Regions from separate parts of the Massilia sp. BHUDP2 genome, predicted to be linked through region 1. Evidence: predicted binding sites of a transcription regulator. Region 1 holds the regulator's gene; each other region holds the start of a gene.
What was found. The regulator HrcA, encoded in region 1, represses chaperone genes, less so after heat shock. The targets are predictions, from matches to a motif close to TTAGCACTCNNNNNNNNNGAGTGCTAA.

Region 1 (5,974 bases):
CGTGACGCGGTCGGAACCGTTGACCAGTACCAGGTTGCCGGTGAGGCCGGTGACGGTGCCCTTCAGCTCATGCTGGCGGATGGTGCACTCGACGTAGATGGTGTTGATGTCGATGGCGACCTTGCCTTTTCCGTTGGTTACGGTGCAAGTTTCAGCATTGCTCGGGAAACTCTTGGCCGTCACGTTGTAGTCGGAATCGGTTTCCACCATGTCAGGGAAATAGAAATTGCCGATACCTCCGTTGGTCGGATTGATGACCAGGTCGGAGCCGCCATTGTTCTGCAGGACCAGGCCAGGCTTGGTCACGCCCGAAAACGAACCGCCAATAACCCGGTCGCCATCGCCGCCGCCGCAGGCGGACAGCGCCAGCGCGCATGCCAGCGCAGCACCGGCACGCAGGTACGAACTCTTCATAATTTCTCCAAAAAATCTGACTGGTGAACGTGCAAAGCGTGTGCAAGTGAGCTGTGGACACGCTGGTGGACGAGCTACGACCACATTATATTAGCCCAACATTTTAGTCCATTTAACAAGCGACTGGACGGTTTGCCTTTGTATCACGCTGTAACCGTGGGTAGCAGGGGACAGTGCCCGATTGCTTTCTACGGGCGTGCTCGCTATCCTTGGGCCAGGCACCCATCTTCCCAGCAAGCACACCATGATCCAGCGCCGCGCCTGGCCCAAAGCCGTATTGTTCGACCTCGACGACACCCTGTGGCCGATCGCCCCGGTGATCCTGGAGGCCGAGCAGATCCTGTTCGCCTGGCTGCGCCATCATGCGCCGCGGGTGGCGCAGCAGTTCACCATCGAGACGCTGCGCCAGGCCCGGCTCGAGCTGCTGGCGCGCCAGCCCGAATTCCAGCTCGACCTGGGCGCCTTGCGCCGGGCCGGCCTGATCGCCGCCTTCGAGCAGGCCGGCGAAGATGCGGGCAAGGTGGAACTGGCGATGACCGAATTCTTCGCGGCACGCAATGCGGTGATTCCCTATGACGACGTGCTGCCCGGCCTGCTGCGCCTGAAGGGCAGGGTGCGGATCGGCTCGGTCACCAACGGCAATGCCGACCTACAGACGATCGGCCTGGCGCGCCATTTCGATGCCTCGGTCGCCGCCCCCAGCTTCGGCGTCGCCAAGCCGGACCCGCGGATCTTCCTGGAGGCCTGCCGTCTGCTGGACGTGGCGCCGCAGGAGGCGGTGTACGTGGGCGACGACCTGCTGCTGGACGTCCAGGGCGCCCAGCGCGCCGGGCTGCGCGCCGTGTGGATGAACCGGATCGGCAAGGTCAACGACATGCCGGAGCAGGTCCGCCCCGACCTGGAAACGAGCAGCCTGGACGGGCTGCTGGACTGGCTCAAGCGCGAGCACGCCTGAACTGGCGCCCCGCCCGCTATCGCGTGCATAATAAGAGCATGCAACTCGAACCCCGCGCCCAGACCCTGCTCAAAGCCCTCGTCGAGCGCTACATCGCCGACGGCCAGCCTGTCGGTTCGCGTGCGCTGTCGAAGATTTCCGGCCTCGACCTGTCGCCGGCCACAATCCGCAACATCATGGCCGACCTCGAGGAAATGGGCTACGTCGCCAGTCCGCACACCTCGGCCGGCCGCATCCCGACCCCGCGCGGCTACCGGCTGTTCGTCGACACCCTGCTCACCGTGCAGCACATCGACGAGCAGGCTGCCCAGCACATGCGTCTCCCGAGCCAGCAGCCCCAGAAGATCATCGCCAACGCGGCCCAGATGCTGTCCTCGCTGTCGCAGTTCGCCGGCGTGGTGCAAAGCCCGCGGCGCGAGTCGGTGTTCCAGCAGATCGAATTCCTGCGCCTGTCCGAAAAGCGCATCCTGCTGGTCATCGTCGATCCGCGCGGCGACGTCCAGAACCGCCTCTTGCACACCGACGTCGACTACACGCCGGGCCAGCTGACCCAGTCGGCCAATTACCTGAACCAGAACTATGCGGGCCTCACCTTCGACCAGGTGCGCGCGCGCCTGAGCGGCGAACTGCGCCAGCTGCGCGACGACATGGGCAAGCTGATGCAGGTGGCGGTAGAGGCGGGCAGCGAGGCGATGGCCGAGGGCGACGACATGGTGATCGCGGGCGAACGCAACCTGCTGTCGGTGTCGGACCTGTCGTCCAACATGTCGTCCCTGCGCCAGATGTTCGAGATGTTCGAGCAGAAGACCGGCCTGATGCAGCTGCTCGAGGTGTCGAGCAAGGCGGGCGGGGTGCAGATCTTCATCGGCGGCGAATCCAAGCTGGTGCCGATGGACGAGATGAGCGTGGTGACGGCGCCCTACGAGGTCAATGGACGCATCGTCGGCACCCTGGGAGTGATCGGGCCGACGCGCATGGCCTACGAGCGCGTGATTCCGATCGTCGACATCACGGCCAAGCTGCTGTCGAATGCCCTGAGCCAGTCGTAGGGGTGTAAAAAAGCGGCCATGGCTGCGTTGCCTCGTCTCGTCGTACTACCCGTACTGTCTTCGACTCGGCGCCTTGCCTTGGCCGCTTTTTACACCCCTACCTGAATCAGTGGCGGTGCGGGCAGGCCGGCTTCACGCAATTGCCGTAGATCGCCAGCGAGTGCTCGGCGATCTTGAAGCCGCGTTCCACCGCGATCTTGTGCTGGCGCGCTTCGATTTCTTCGTCGTAGAACTCTTCCACGTGGCCGCAGTCGAGGCAGACGAGGTGGTCATGGTGCGAACCGGCATTCAGCTCGTAGATGGCCTTGCCGGTCTCGAAGTGGTTGCGGTTCAGCAGGCCGGCCTGTTCGAACTGGGTCAGCACGCGGTACACGGTGGCCAGGCCCACGTCCATGTTGTCGGCGAGGAGGATTTTGTAGACATCTTCCGCCGTCAGGTGCCGAACGGAGCTGTTCTGGAAGATTTCCAGGATTTTCAGGCGTGGCAGCGTTGCCTTCAGGCCGCTGGCCTTCAGGTCGGTGGGGTTGTTACTCATGTTTGTTGCTCGTAGTTTGGCGGAGTGCTTTATGATATAGCGTTTTGGAGCTCCCGCTCAAACGTTTTGAGGTTACCTATGCGCGTCAAACCAGCCGTTCTCCACCGATTCTCAAGCCGGGCAGTCGTCGTGGCCGGCCTCGCATGCACGCTGATGCTGTCCGGCTGCGCCGCCTGGCGCAACCAGACGCGTCCCGCGCCGCCGGTGAGCACGGACCCGGCGGCTGTCGCCGCGGACGCACAGAAGTCGGCCGCCGCCGCGAATGCCGGCGCCCAGACCGTCCAGGCCACCAAGCTGCAAAAATTCATGTGGGTGTTCTCGCCCTACCGCCCGGACATCCAGCAGGGTAACTTCGTCTCGCAGGAGATGCTGGACCAGCTGAAGGTCGGCCAGACCCGCGACCAGGTGCGCTTCCTCCTCGGTACCCCGCTGCTGAACGACGTCTTCCACCAGGACCGCTGGGACTACCCGTTCTACCTCGCGCGCGGCAACGGCGAGCTGACCACCAGCCGCGTCACCGTCTTCTTCAAGGACGACAAGGTCGAGCGCTTCGAAGGCGGCAACCTGCCGACCGAGCGCGAATACATCGACCGCATCGCCGGCCCGTCCAAGGTGAGCACCAAGGCCAAGCCTGAATCGCGCCCGATGGAAGCGCCCAAGGTCGGCGGCGCCCCGGTGGTGCAGCCATGACCGCCAAGTTGAAAATCGCCGTCGCCGGCGCCAGCGGCCGCATGGGCCGCATGCTGGTCGAAGCCATCCAGGCCGCGCCGGACGCCGAGCTGGCCGGTGCGCTCGACGTCGCGGGTTCGCCCTCGATCGGGATGGACGCCGGCGCCTTCGCCGGCCAGCTGACCGGCGTGATCATCCAGTCCGACCTCGCTGGCGCGCTGAAGAACGCCGACGTGCTGATCGACTTCACCCGTCCCGAAGGCACGCTGCGCCACCTGGAATACTGCGCGGCCAACGGCGTGCAGCTGGTGATCGGTACCACCGGCTTCGACGATGCCGGCAAGGCGGCGATCCGTGCGGCTTCCGAGAAGGTCGGCATCGTGTTCGCCCCGAACATGAGCGTGGGCGTGAACGTCACCCTCAAGCTGCTCGAGATGGCGGCCAAGAGCTTCAGCGAAGGCTACGACATCGAGATCGTCGAGGCGCACCACCGCCACAAGGTCGATGCGCCGAGCGGCACCGCCCTCAAGATGGGCGAAGTCATCGCCGACGCGCTGGGTCGCGACCTGAAGGAATGCGCCGTCTACGGCCGCGAAGGCGTGACCGGCGAGCGCGACCCGTCGACCATCGGCTTTGCCACCGTGCGCGGCGGCGACGTGGTGGGCGACCATACCGTCATGTTCCTCGGCACCGGTGAGCGCATCGAGATCAGCCACAAGTCGAGCAGCCGCGTCACCTACGCCCATGGCGCCGTCCGCGCCGCACGCTTCCTGGCGGGCAAGCCGAACGGCCTGTTCGGCATGGACGACGTGCTGGGCCTGAAGGGGTAAGCATGGCCGTCGCGGAACTGAACGGCGCCGCCATCGTCGACGAGGCCTCCTTCCATCTGGAATCCCGGCGCGCGTTCGGCTTTCCCGCGTCCTATGCCGACAGCATCGACGCCTGGGTCGACTGCCTGAGCTACCTGCGCGACGAGGAAAACATGACCAAGTTCCGGCTCAAGCCGAACGAGGTGCTGGAAATCGTCATCGCGGATGCCGACAGGATGAAGGCGGCCGTGCCGGACCTGCTGGACGAAATCGCCTTCTGCGTGGGCGGCATCAACGAGCGCTACGAGGACTACGGCGAGAAGCCGGCGCTGGAGCTGGTGCTGCGCTGAGCCCGGCCGCAGCGGCTTCCAACCGCCATCCCTGCCGCGGCAGGCATGGCGGTTTTTCATTGCGGCTCCGCCTTTCGCCGCAGTGCAAAATGAAACAGTATAATGTTCTGTTCCACCCTCCACGTCTGCAAGAAATCATGCAAGAAAAATATAGTCCAGCTGAAGTCGAACAGGCCGCCCAGGCCTACTGGAAGTCGATCGACGCCTACAAGGCCGTCGAGAACGACCCGCGTTTCCCAAAAGGCAAGTATTACGCCTGCTCGATGCTGCCTTACCCGTCGGGCAAGCTGCACATGGGCCACGTGCGCAACTATACGATCAATGACGTGATGTACCGCTACCTGCGGATGAACGGCTACAACGTCCTGATGCCGATGGGCTGGGACGCTTTCGGCATGCCGGCCGAGAACGCGGCGATGGCGAACAACGTGCCGCCGGCCGAGTGGACCTATTCGAACATCGCCCACATGCGCGGGCAGATGGAATCGATGGGCCTGGCCATCGACTGGTCGCGCGAGATGACCGCCTGCAAGCCGGAATACTACAAGTGGAACCAGTGGATGTTCCTCAAGATGCTCGAGAAGGGCATCATCTACCAGAAGACCGGCACCGTGAACTGGGACCCGGTGGACCAGACCGTGCTGGCCAACGAACAGGTGGTGGACGGCCGCGGCTGGCGCTCGGGCGCGCTGATCGAGAAGCGCGAGATCCCGATGTACTACGTGCGCATCACCGAGTACGCGGACGAGCTGCTGGACTACGTCGACAACAAGCTGCCGGGCTGGCCGGAGCGCGTGCGCATCATGCAGGCCAACTGGATCGGCAAGTCGACCGGCGTGCGCTTCGCCTTCCCGCACCAGATCAAGGACGACTCGGGTGAGCTCATCAACGAGGGCAAGCTGTACGTCTTCACCACCCGCGCCGACACCATCATGGGCGTGACCTTCTGCGCCGTGGCGGCCGAGCACCCGCTGGCCCAGCACGCCGCGAAGAACAACCCGGAACTGCAGGCCTTCATCGCCGAGTGCAAGCTGGGTTCCGTCATCGAAGCCGACATGGCGACGATGGAAAAGAAAGGCATGCCGACCGGCCTGACCGTAACCCACCCGGTGACCGGCGAGCAGCTGCCGGTCTGGGTCGGCAACTACGTCCTGATGACCTACGGCGACGGCGCCGTGATGGGCGTGCCGGGC
Region 2 (5,974 bases), 640 kb from region 1:
ATGCTGACCGCGGCCGCGCTCGGCGTGCCCGCCTTCGCAGCGGACCTCGTCGCGCAAGGCATGCCAATACCCTTGAGCTGGCCAGCCGTGCTGCTTGAGTGCGTGCTTGCGCTGGCCGCATTCTTCCTGCACCGTCCTCCCCTGGGGTCAGGTCTGACATTCGGACACGGCCTCGACAATACATCAGCGCGCAATACCGTTTGATATCGCTTGTCTGCTCGTCCGTTCCGCTGATGACCCGCTTGCAGCGCCGTTCGTGAGCGATGCGTGCAGTACCGTACCGAGCCGGTGCGCCGACCTGTCATCCTGCCTGCATGATCAACTCATACGTGGAGAAATTCCCATGCAACGATATACAGCAGCGATGACAGGCGGTCTGATAGCAGGCGTGCTGACGACCGCCTTCATGGTCGTCGGGCGCAAGGCTGGCCTGCTGGGGAAAACGCTCGACCGGGATGCGGTCGACTGGATCGACGATGTCACCGGCTCGCGCAAGGTGATCGGCGACACCGGCACCAGCGTCGTCGAGTTCGTCAATCATCTCGGCGCATCGGCCACCTTCGCGCTGGCCGTTCCCAAGCTGCGCGATGCCGCGCCATCCTTGTCGCCGCTTGCCGTCGGCGCGCTGTACGGCACGGCGCTGTATGCGGTGAATATCGGCTGTATTGCGCCGATGCTCGGCATTACCGAAGGGGAGGCCAAGGCGGGGCCACGCAAGGCCGGGGAGCGCTGGAGCGTTCACCTCTTGCAGGCGATCGTGACTACGGTGCTGGCGGAACGCCTGGCCTCGGCGCCTGCAAGGCGATAACGAAGGTGCCTGGGCGAGCGCTTGGCCTTACCTTATTCCGCCAGATTCAGCCCATGCTGTTCGCACCATGCACGCATCGCGTCCAGCGTGCGCTGCTCGTGGAATGCATGCCACTTGTCGCGCAGGCCGCGCTTGTCCACCAGTGCGGAGAAGCGGGCATAGGCGCCCGCGCGCCTGAATAGTTGCCGGACCTCGTCTTCGTCCGAGGGCATGTGGCGCTGGACAAAATCGATGACCAGGGCCCGGCCCAGCTCCAGCGTGCGCTGGCCCGGCACCGGGATGTAATGGCCTTCTTCGCCGATGTCATCAGGAAGCGGTTCCAGCTCGCCGACCAGGTCCGAGCGAATATGGACATGGCCCGTTTCCAGGCTCACCCATGCCTCGCTGCCCGGCTCATCCGCCAGGATGATCGCGTTGTCGAGATCAAAAGCGTTCACGGTCGCCATACCTGCCTCCGATAAAAAAGATAACAGCAGAGCTCGTGTCCGAATGTCAGACCTGACCCCGTCAAAGTAAAAAAGCCTGCAAGGCGCGAACCCTGCAGGCTTTCTGGCTGGTAGGCCGGATGATTACATCATGCCGTCCATGCCGCCCATGCCACCCATACCGCCCATGCCGCCCATGCCGCCGGCCGGCTTGTCTTCAACGACTTCCGAGACCATGCAGTCGGTGGTCAGCATCAGGCCGGCGATCGACGCTGCGTTCTGCAGTGCCGAGCGGGTGACCTTGGCCGGATCCAGCACGCCCATTTCGACCATGTCGCCGTAGGTGCCGTTGGCGGCGTTGTAGCCGTAGTTGCCCTGGCCAGCCAGGACAGCGGCGACCACGACCGACGGCTCGTCGCCGGCGTTCTGGACGATCATGCGCAGCGGCTCTTCCATGGCGCGCAGGACGATCTTGATGCCTGCGTCCTGGTCCGGGTTGTCGCCCTTGACGTCCAGCGAAGCGCGTGCGCGCAGCAGGGCCACGCCGCCGCCCGGGACGATGCCTTCTTCCACGGCAGCGCGGGTTGCGTGCAGCGCGTCTTCCACGCGTGCCTTCTTCTCTTTCATCTCGACTTCGGTGGCTGCACCGACGCGGATCACGGCAACGCCGCCGGCCAGCTTGGCCACGCGCTCTTGCAGCTTCTCGCGGTCGTAGTCCGAGGTCGCTTCTTCGATCTGGACGCGGACCATCTTGACGCGTGCTTCGATCGCTTCAGCCGAACCTGCGCCGTCGATGATGATGGTGTTTTCCTTGCCCACTTCGACGCGCTTGGCCTGGCCCAGCTCGTTCAGGGTGACCTTTTCCAGGGTCAGGCCGACTTCTTCGGCGATGACCTGGCCGCCGGTCAGGATGGCGATGTCTTCCAGCATGGCCTTGCGGCGGTCGCCGAAGCCCGGGGCCTTGACGGCGACGGTCTTCAGGATGCCACGGATGTTGTTGACCACCAGGGTCGCCAGCGCTTCGCCTTCGATGTCTTCGGCGACGATCACCAGCGGCCGGCCGGCCTTGGCGACTTGCTCCAGCACCGGCAGCAGGTCACGGATGTTCGAGATCTTCTTGTCGCACAGCAGGACGAACGGGTTCTCGTGAACGGCAACCTGCTTGTCCGGGTTGTTGATGAAGTACGGCGACAGGTAGCCGCGGTCGAACTGCATGCCTTCCACGATGTCCAGCTCGTCGTTCAGCGACTTGCCGTCTTCGACGGTGATGACGCCTTCCTTGCCGACTTTTTCCATCGCCTCGGCGATGCGCTCGCCGATCGAGGTTTCCGAGTTGGCCGAGATGGCGCCGACTTGGGCGATCTCTTTCGAGGTGGTGGTCGGCTTGGCGATCTTCTTCAGTTCTTCGACGGTGGCGGCGACGGCCTTGTCGATGCCGCGCTTCAGGTCCATCGGGTTCATGCCGGCGGCAACGAACTTCATGCCTTCGCGGACGATCGCCTGTGCCAGCACGGTCGCGGTGGTGGTGCCGTCACCGGCGTTGTCGCTGGTCTTCGACGCGACTTCCTTCACCATCTGCGCGCCCATGTTCTGCAGCTTGTCCTTCAGTTCGATCTCTTTCGCGACCGAGACGCCGTCCTTGGTGACGGTCGGGGCGCCGAACGAGCGCTCCAGCACCACGTTGCGGCCTTTCGGGCCCAGGGTGACCTTGACTGCGTTGGCGAGGATGTTGACGCCTTCAACCATCTTGGCGCGCGCTGCGTCGCCGAAAATTACTTCTTTAGCTGCCATTTCTTGTTCTCCGAATGAATTCGTGAATGTGTATTACAGGAGGAATGCGGGTTTGACCAATTACTGGGCCACGACGGCCATGATGTCTTCTTCGCGCATGACCAGCAGTTCCTGGCCATCGACCTTGACGGCCTGGCCCGAGTACTTGCCGAACAGGACGCGGTCACCGACCTTCACTTCCAGCGGACGAACCTGGCCATTTTCCTGCACCTTGCCGTTGCCGACGGCCAGGATTTCGCCCTGGTCCGGCTTCTCGGCGGCCGCATCAGGGATGATCAGGCCGGATGCAGTCTTGGTCTCCTGGTCGAGACGCTTCACGATTACGCGATCGTGCAGAGGACGAAGGTTCATGCAAAACTCCTTATTTTTCAGTGGTTTGACTAGCTGTTCAAAGCCGCCATACGGTGGTGGCGGCTGGGAAAATGGGTGCTTCGGTTTGTTAGCACTCTAGGCTGCCGAGTGCTAACACGAAGGTGATTATAGGGACGATAACACCCCATTTCAAGCGGGAATGTGTGGGATCGAACCGACTTTTTTGCGAAAACACAATCCAATAGATGGGTTGTACACTGTCGGCGGTGGCATTCGAGCAATGGCCGGGCAGGGTACACCGGATAGCGCCGGGACGCCGCACGGATGCTGTATGCTATGGCCCCGAGCGCTTCCCTCCTGAATGGGGGCGCGATTCGGTTGACGGAAAAACCATCTCAGTCCTATAGTGTCGAATGATTTCCGAATTTCAAGACCTCTCCGACAAGATCGACCGGCTCGCCCAGCTGACCCAGTCGCTGCGCGCCGAGAACTACCTGCTGCGCCAGGCCAACCACCTGCTGAGCGCCGAGAACATCGCGTTCAAGGAGCGGCTGATCGAGGCGCAACGGCGCGTCGAGGCGCTGCTCGAGCAGTTGCCCGCGCCGGAAGGCGAAGCGGACGATGCAGCCGATGCCGGTCCTGAGGCCGGCGAGCCGAACGAGGCAAGCCAATGATCCATCTCGATTGCACCATCATGGGCCAGTCCTACCGCCTGGCCTGCCGCGAAGGCGAAGAGCGCACCCTGCGCGAAGCGGTCAGCTACCTGGACGGCAAGATGTGCGCGCTGCGCGACTCGGGCAAGGTCAGAGGCACCGACCGCATCGCCGTCATGGCGGCGCTCAGCGTGGCGGCCGAATTCCTGTCGGTCAAGTCGCCCCAGGGCCCGCTGTCCGACATGTCCATCCTCGAAGTCAAGCAGAAGCTCGAGGCGATGCACACGGTGCTGGACCAGGCCCTGGCGCCGCAGGAAAATCTGTCCTGAGGTTCAGATTCGATTGACATGCTCGGCCAACGGAGTAAACTGCGCTCTACCCTGCGGTGTTCGAGATTTGTCATATATTCCTTGAACCATTCTTTCGCATAGGTTGTGGGACATGCTTGGTGGGCGCGAGCGTCACTAGTCTGACGAACCCGAAATTGAGCTGACTGCGACCACCTTGAGCCTTTTGGTTCGGGATGCCGGCAATAACGACACAGGCGGGGCTACACACACGAGCGGTTGCGCACTTCGGTACGCAGCCGCTTTTTTTTTGATGGGGATTGCATGCGTTATTGGTTGATGAAATCGGAGCCGGACGACGTCAGTTTCGACGACGTGCTGGCCGCGCCGGAGCAAACCGTGTCCTGGTACGGCGTACGTAACTACCAGGCGCGCAATTTTCTGCGCGACGCCATGTCGGTCGGCGACGGCGTCCTGTTCTACCACTCCAGCTGCGCAGTGCCCGGCGTGGCCGGCATCGCCGAGGTGGCGAGCGGTCCGTATCCGGATGCGACCCAGTTCGATGCATCCTCTCCCTACCATGACCCCAAGGCCACCCAGGAAAATCCGCGCTGGATCTCGGTCGACGTACGTGCGGTGGAGTCGGGACGCTACCTGCCCCTGAGCGAGATGCGCACCATTCCGGCGCTGGAAGACATGGTGCTGCTGCAGAAGGGTAGCCGGCTGTCGGTGTCGCCCGTGACGGCGGCCGAGTGGAACGCCATCCTTACGCTGGTGCGCGAAGGGAAGCGCTGATGGACCTCACCCTGATCCTGGCGCTGCTGGCGATGGGCACCTTCGGTGGCTTCGCGGCCGGGCTGCTCGGCATCGGCGGCGGCATGGTGCTGGTCCCCTTCATCACGATGATCTTCACCGCGCGCGGCTTCGCGCCCGAGCTGACCATCCACATGGCGATCGCCACCTCGCTCGCGACCATCCTGTTCACCTCCCTGTCCTCGGTGCGCGCCCACCACCAGCACGGCGCGGTCCTGTGGCCGGTGGTGAAGCTGCTGGCGCCGGGCATCCTGATCGGCTCCTGGATCGGGCCCTGGATCGGCAAGCAGATGGATTCCACGGTGCTGGCAGCCTTCTTCGGCGTGTTCGTGGCCTTCTCGGCGACCCAGATGCTGATCGGTAAAAAGCCCGCCGCGTCGCGCGCGCTGCCGGGCGCGCCGGGCATGTTCGCCACCGGTGGCCTGATCGGCACCCTGTCGGGCATCGTCGGCGCCGGCGGCGGCTTCGTGTCGGTGCCCTTCATGACCTGGTGCGGCGTGCGCATCCACAATGCGGTGGCCACCAGCGCGGCGCTGGGCTTTCCGATCGCGCTCTCCGGAACCCTTTCGAACATCTGGTTCGGCTGGGGCGAGCCGGGCTTGCCGGATTATTCGCTCGGCTTCATCTACCTGCCGGCGCTGGCCATCATCGTGCTGGCCAGCGTCACCATGGCGCCGGTCGGGGCGCGCACCGCGCACAAGATGCCGGTGCGCCAGCTGCAGAAGGTGTTCGCGGTGATCCTGTATGCGCTGGCGGCCTATATGTTCTGGAAGGCGGTCAACCCGTAGGGTGGGCGGCTTCGCCGCCCACGCGGTGATAGTTAGCGGATGAAAAGCCGTACGCGATGATCTCGTAGCTGGTTGACCGCGTGGGCGGGAGACCCGC
Region 3 (5,974 bases), on a different contig from region 1:
GTCAGAATCAGCAGGCCTTCGTTGCCGACGCGGCGGATCAGTTCGCTCAAGGTGATGCCGCCGGGCGGCAGGGAGCGGACCATGCCGCGCAGTTTCTTGAAGACCGGTTCAGCTTGCATGGGTTCTTTCATCGTGCTTCTCATGGTTCCTGGCGGGAAGGCAAGAGTATAGTGCAGGAGCGCATGCTTCCGCCGCCTGAATGGCAAGTACGCGCAGCCCACAGGCCGCTGTCCGTTCCCGTTCAGCCGCGCCGCGCAGCCTCGATCGCCGCCACGTCGATCTTGCGCATCGTCATCATTGCCTCGAACACGCGCTTCGCCACGGCCGGGTCGGGGTCGGCAATGCCTTCGCTGAGCACGCGTGGCGTGATCTGCCAGGACAGGCCCCACTTGTCCTTGCACCAGCCGCAGGCGCTTTCCTGGCCGCCGTTGCCGACGATGGCGTTCCACAGGCGGTCGGTTTCTTCCTGGTCATCGGTCGCGATCTGGAAGGAAAAGGCTTCGGTATGGGGGAAGACCGGGCCGCCGTTCAGGCCGATGCAGGGGATGCCGGCCACGGTGAAGGCGACGGTCAGGACGTCACCTTGCTTGCCGGCCGGATAGTCACTCGGTGCGCGGAACACCTCGCCGAGCGCGCTGTCGGGAATGGTCGCCGCGTAGAACTGCGCCGCTTCCAGCGCGGTTCCGTTGAACCAGAGGCAAATCGTGTTCTTGCTGACCATGGCATGTCTCCCATCGTAGGCACATCGTTCGGAATATCGCGCGCCAGCATAACGCAATCGCGCGCGCCTTCCTCGCTTGCCACGGTCTCCCTTACGGAAGATCAGTCCAGGTCGGAAGCGTCGTGACGCTCGGGAACCTGCTCCTCCGGATTGCCACGAACCCGGTTGACCTTACGGCCGCGGACGACGGCCGGGCGCGCCGCGATCTCGTCGGCCCAGCGGCGCACGTGCCGGTACTCGTGCACGGAGAGGAATTCGCCGGCATCGTACAGCTCGCCGCGCACCATGCCGCCGTACCACGGCCAGATCGCCATGTCGGCGATCGTGTACTCGTTGCCGGCCACAAACTGCTTGTTGGCCAGCTCGCGCTCGAGCACGTCGAGCTGGCGCTTGGTCTCCATCGCATAGCGGTCGATCGGATATTGCAGTTTTTCCGGCGCGTAGGCATAGAAGTGGCCGAAGCCGCCGCCCACGAAGGGCGCCGAACCCATCTGCCAGAACAGCCAGTTCATGGTCTCGGCGCGCGCCGGACCATCTTTTGGCAGGAAGGCGCCGAACTTCTCGGCCAGGTAGACCAGGATCGAGCCGGATTCGAACACGCGCACCGGTTCATCGGCGCTGCGGTCGACCAGCGCCGGGATCTTGGAATTCGGGTTGATCTCGACGAAGCCGCTCGAGAACTGGGCGCCCTCGTTGATCTTGATGAGCCAGGCGTCGTACTCGGCGCCGCTGTGGCCGAGGGCCAGCAGCTCTTCCAGCATGATGGTCACCTTCACGCCGTTGGGCGTGGCCAGCGAGTACAGCTGCAGCGGGTGCTTGCCGACCGGCAGTGCGGCCTCGTGGGTCGGGCCGGCGACCGGGCGGTTGATGTTGGCAAAGGTGCCGCCGGAGGAGGCGGGCGGGGTCCAGACTGTGGGTGGGACGTACTGATCGGTCATCGGGCGCTCCTTGGGAATCTGGTCAAAGTAGCCATTCTAGCCGCGGCATGCCGGACCTGCCCAAACCATGAGAAACCATGAGGAAACCATGAGGGTCAGGTCTGACATTCGGACACGAGCTCGGGCGTTACTCCGATTTTGTATTGCTCAGTCCGTGTCTGAATGTCAGACCTGACCCCCGACTTGACCTGACCCCCGACTTTAAAAAAAGAAAACCCCGCTGGGGCGGGGTTTCGGTTGGGGCTGGCAGGGCTTAGATGTAAGCCGCCAGCGCGCCTTTCATCTTCTTCAGCGCAGCCGATTCGATCTGGCGGATACGCTCGGCCGACACGCCGAACTCTTCGGCCAGCGTGTGCAGCGTGGCGCCCGAACCGTCGTCGTTGGCCAGCCAGCGCGCTTCGACGATGCGGCGCGAACGCGGGTCCAGCTTCGACAGTGCGGTCTCCAGTCCTTCGGACTGCAGGCGGTCGCGCTGCTCGGATTCCAGCACGCGGGTCGGCTCCTGCTGCTCCGACGACAGGTAGGCGATCGGGGCGAACTTGTCGTCTTCGTCGTCGGTCGGCGATTCGAGGGCGATGTCGCGGCCCGACAGGCGGGTTTCCATCTCGATCACTTCTTCACGCTTGACGTCGAGCATCTTCGCCAGCTCGTCGACCTGGCTCGGGGTCATGGTGTCCAGTCCCTGCTTGTTGCTGCGCAGGTTGAAGAACAGCTTGCGCTGGGCCTTGGTCGTCGCGACCTTCACCAGACGCCAGTTCTTCAGGATGTATTCGTGCATCTCGGCCTTGATCCAGTGCATCGCGTACGAGACCAGACGCACGCCCTGGTTCGGGTCGAAGCGCTTGACCGCTTTCATAAGGCCGATATTGCCTTCCTGGATCAGGTCGGCGTGCGGCAGGCCGTAGCCGAGGTAGCCACGCGCGATCGACACGACCAGGCGCAGGTGCGACAGCACCAGCTTCTGTGCAGCGTCCAGGTCATTCTTTTCCCGGAGCGACTTCGCCAGCGATACCTCTTCCTCGTGAGTCAGCATCGGCAGGCGGTTGACGGCAGAAATGTAGGCATCGATGTTGCCCAGATTGCCAGAGAAACCCAGTCCCAGAGCACGACTGCCGGCCGGAACCAATGCGGATTGTGCGGACATTTTCAATTTCCTCGTAGTAGACTTACTGCATCCCAATGTGCCACCGACCCATGCCGCGTGACACCAGCGTTACTGCTTGTTACTTGGATGCTTTCCTTGATTTCGCTGTATTCGAGACATATATTAGCACTCTCCATGTGTGAGTGCTAGGCAGGCCATCGATTTATCGAAATCGATTAAGTTTGGCTAAAGTATTGCTCTTGGGAATCAAAATCGCGCCGCTTTAACTGTAGTGCAGGCGACCCCAATTCAGTTAATTTAGCTCAAAAGTGAGCAAAAACCCGCTGGAAAACGTGTTAGAGACAGGTTAAAGGCCTGAGAAGCGGCCTTCTGTTGGATGGCGCACATTCGTCAAAGCCGGCCTGTAGGAATAGCGCTCGTGTGAACGTAGGGTGGGGCGGGTCAGCAGTTTGAAGAGGGGACAGGATTGGGCGCGCGGCCGACCCAAGCGGCCCGCGCGCCCAGTGGAGTCTGCCTTATTGCACGCGCGCCAGGTGGCGCTGCACCGACAGCATCGCGCCGATCAGACCGAGGCCCGCGCTGATCGCGAGGACGCCGGCGGTTTCCAGTGCGCCGAGCGGCGCCAGCTGGAATTCCGACGCATACAACCTTGCAAAGTCCGCAATCGCGCCGTTCAGCGGCTGCAGGGCCAGCACCACGGCGCCGAGCGCCACCGCGCCCGCGCACAGGCCGAGCAGGCCGCCGGTGTAGTAGAAGGGGCGGTGGATGAAATTGTCCGTGGCGCCCAGCAGCTTCGACACGTTGATTTCCTCCTTCTGCGTCAGCACCTGCAGGCGGATGGTGTTGAACACGACCGCGATCACCACGATGCCGAGCGTGACCGCCAGCAGCAGCAGGGCCAGGCGCAGGATGGCCAGCATGGCGGCCAGGCGCTTCACCCAGGCCGAATCGACCTGCACCACGTCCACGCCGGGCAGGGCGCGCAGCTGTTCGGTGATCGCGTCGACCTGGCTTGCTGCGCTGCTGCCGTCCAGGCGCAGCTTGAAGCTGTCCGGCAGCGGGTTTTCGCCCAGCGTGTCGATCACGTCGCCCAGGCCGCTCCCGGCCTTCATCGCGGCCAGCGCTTGCTCGCGCGGGATGAAGTCGACGTCGGCCTTGCCGCCGCCGGCCGCGATCGCGCGAATGCGCGGCTGCAGGGCGGTCGCTTCCTCGCGTGTCGCCTCGAGTTTCATGAAGACGCTGATCTCCGGGTCGACCGAGAGCTGTTCGGACAGCGGACGCACGTTGTCGAGCAGGGTGATGCCGGCGATCGGCAGCATCAGGGCGAAGGCGACGACGAGCACGTTGAACAGGAAGCTGCCCGGCGCTTTGCGCACCGTGGACAGGGCCGCCCCCAAGGCGAAGCGGTGCTGGCGGATCCAGGGGCTCATGCGGCGTCTCCCACCAGTTGGCCATGCTCGAGACGGATCACGCGCGCCGCCGCACTGTCGAGCACCTGGTCGTCGTGGGTCGAGATCACGCAGGTCACGCCGACGGCGTTGAAGGCGCGCAGCGCGTCGAGCACCTTGTCGGCCGCCACGCGGTCGAGGTTGGCGGTCGGCTCGTCCGCCAGGATGATCTGCGGGCGGTTGACGATGGCGCGCGCCACCGCCACGCGCTGCTGCTCGCCGCCGGAGAGTTCCAGCGGCATCGCCCTGGCGCGCTCGAGCAGGCCCACCTTGTCGAGGGCGGCCCGGGCGCGCTGCTCGGCCTGTGCCTTCGGCGCGCCGGTGACGAGCAGGGGCAGCATGACGTTGCCGAGGATGTTGCGGTCGTTGAGCAGGCGCTGGTGCTGGAAGATCAGGCCCAGGTTACGGCGCAGGAAAGGAATGCCGGCCCGCTTGAGGCGGCCGATGTCCTGGCCGTTGACGGTGACCACGCCGCTGCTGGGCCGCTCGACGGCGGCCACCATCTTCATCAGGGTCGACTTGCCCGCGCCGGACGGGCCGGCCAGGTAGACCAGCTCGCCCTTGCCGATATTGAGGGAGACGTCGCGCAGCGCGTAAGCGTCAGGGGAATATTGTTTGGAGACGGACTGGAATTCGATCATCGATGGTCCGTTCCTTCAACCCAGCAGCGCTTCGACGAATTCTTCGGCGTTGAACGGCTGCAGGTCGTCCAGCTTTTCGCCCACGCCGATGAAGTACACCGGCACCGGGCGGGTACGCGCGATCGCGGCCAGCACGCCGCCCTTGGCGGTGCCGTCCAGCTTGGTGATCACCAGGCCGGTCAGCTGCAGGGCGTCGTCGAAGGCCTTGACCTGGGCCAGCGCGTTCTGGCCGGTATTGCCGTCGATGACCAAGAGGGTCTCGTGCGGGGCGCCGTCCATGCCCTTGCCGATGACGCGCTTGATCTTCTTGAGTTCTTCCATCAGGTGCAGCTGGGTCGGCAGGCGGCCGGCGGTGTCGACCATGACCACGTCGGTGCCGCGCGCCTTGCCCGACTGGACCGCGTCGAAAGCGACGGCGGCCGGGTCGCCCGAGGCCTGCGAGATCACGGTGACGTTGTTGCGCTGGCCCCAGACCATCAGCTGCTCGCGCGCGGCGGCGCGGAAGGTGTCGCCCGCAGCCAGCAGCACCGACTGGTCGAAGCGCTGCATGTGCTTGGCCAGCTTGCCGATGGTGGTGGTCTTGCCGGCGCCGTTCACGCCCGAGATCATCATCACCAGCGGTTCGTGGCGGCCCAGTTCGAGGGGCTTCTGCAGCGGCGCCAGCAGCTCGATCATGAGTTCCTTGAGCGCGGCCTTGACCTGGGCGGCGTCGAGCAGCTTGTCTTCCTTGACCTTGCGGCGCAGGGCGCCCAGCAGGTGCTCGGTGGCGTCCATGCCGGCATCGGACATCAGCAGCGCCGCTTCGAGCTCCTCGTACAGGTCTTCGTCGATGCGCGCACCGACGAACAGCAGCGACAGGTTGCTCGAGGTCTTGGACAGGCCGGCCTTCAGGCGCGCCATCCAGGATGTTTTCTGTTCCGCGGCGCTGGTCGGGCGTTCCGCGGTTTCCGGGAACAGTTCGCCGAGATCGGCTGCGACGGGCGCGGCGGTCGGCGCGGCCGGCACGATAACGGGCGCGGCGACTGGTGCCGGCGGCGGGCTGACCGGTGCGTCCAGCGCACCCGGCACGAACATCGGCGCCGCTGCGGGCGCGGCCTGGTCCGGCGCCGAGACCTCGGTTT

Region 2: the regulator HrcA is predicted to act here: its motif matches at 3,464-3,490, upstream of groES (co-chaperone GroES).
Region 3: the regulator HrcA is predicted to act here: its motif matches at 2,927-2,953, upstream of rpoH (RNA polymerase sigma factor RpoH).

Annotation. Positions count from the first base shown of each region.
Region 1 is NZ_JBJUVW010000001.1:64,470-70,443, forward strand. It holds gene ACK6C6_RS00300 (hypothetical protein) at 1-414, opposite strand, end outside; gene ACK6C6_RS00305 (HAD family hydrolase) at 659-1,369, shown strand; gene hrcA (heat-inducible transcriptional repressor HrcA) at 1,408-2,418, shown strand; gene fur (ferric iron uptake transcriptional regulator) at 2,525-2,953, opposite strand; gene ACK6C6_RS00320 (outer membrane protein assembly factor BamE) at 3,032-3,643, shown strand; gene dapB (4-hydroxy-tetrahydrodipicolinate reductase) at 3,640-4,452, shown strand; gene ACK6C6_RS00330 (barstar family protein) at 4,455-4,781, shown strand; gene leuS (leucine--tRNA ligase) at 4,919-5,974, shown strand, end outside.
Region 2 is NZ_JBJUVW010000001.1:706,244-712,217, forward strand. It holds gene ACK6C6_RS03055 (hypothetical protein) at 1-204, shown strand, start outside; gene ACK6C6_RS03060 (hypothetical protein) at 344-808, shown strand; gene ACK6C6_RS03065 (hypothetical protein) at 841-1,254, opposite strand; gene groL (chaperonin GroEL) at 1,378-3,024, opposite strand; gene groES (co-chaperone GroES) at 3,085-3,375, opposite strand; gene ACK6C6_RS03080 (hypothetical protein) at 3,750-4,010, shown strand; gene ACK6C6_RS03085 (cell division protein ZapA) at 4,007-4,318, shown strand; RNA gene ssrS (6S RNA) at 4,364-4,544, shown strand; gene ACK6C6_RS03095 (EVE domain-containing protein) at 4,601-5,071, shown strand; gene ACK6C6_RS03100 (sulfite exporter TauE/SafE family protein) at 5,071-5,877, shown strand.
Region 3 is NZ_JBJUVW010000004.1:325,468-331,441, reverse strand. It holds gene ACK6C6_RS23010 (exopolysaccharide biosynthesis protein) at 1-131, opposite strand, end outside; gene ACK6C6_RS23005 (VOC family protein) at 242-721, opposite strand; gene yghU (glutathione-dependent disulfide-bond oxidoreductase) at 823-1,659, opposite strand; gene rpoH (RNA polymerase sigma factor RpoH) at 1,913-2,803, opposite strand; gene ftsX (permease-like cell division protein FtsX) at 3,280-4,194, opposite strand; gene ACK6C6_RS22985 (cell division ATP-binding protein FtsE) at 4,191-4,853, opposite strand; gene ftsY (signal recognition particle-docking protein FtsY) at 4,869-5,974, opposite strand, start outside.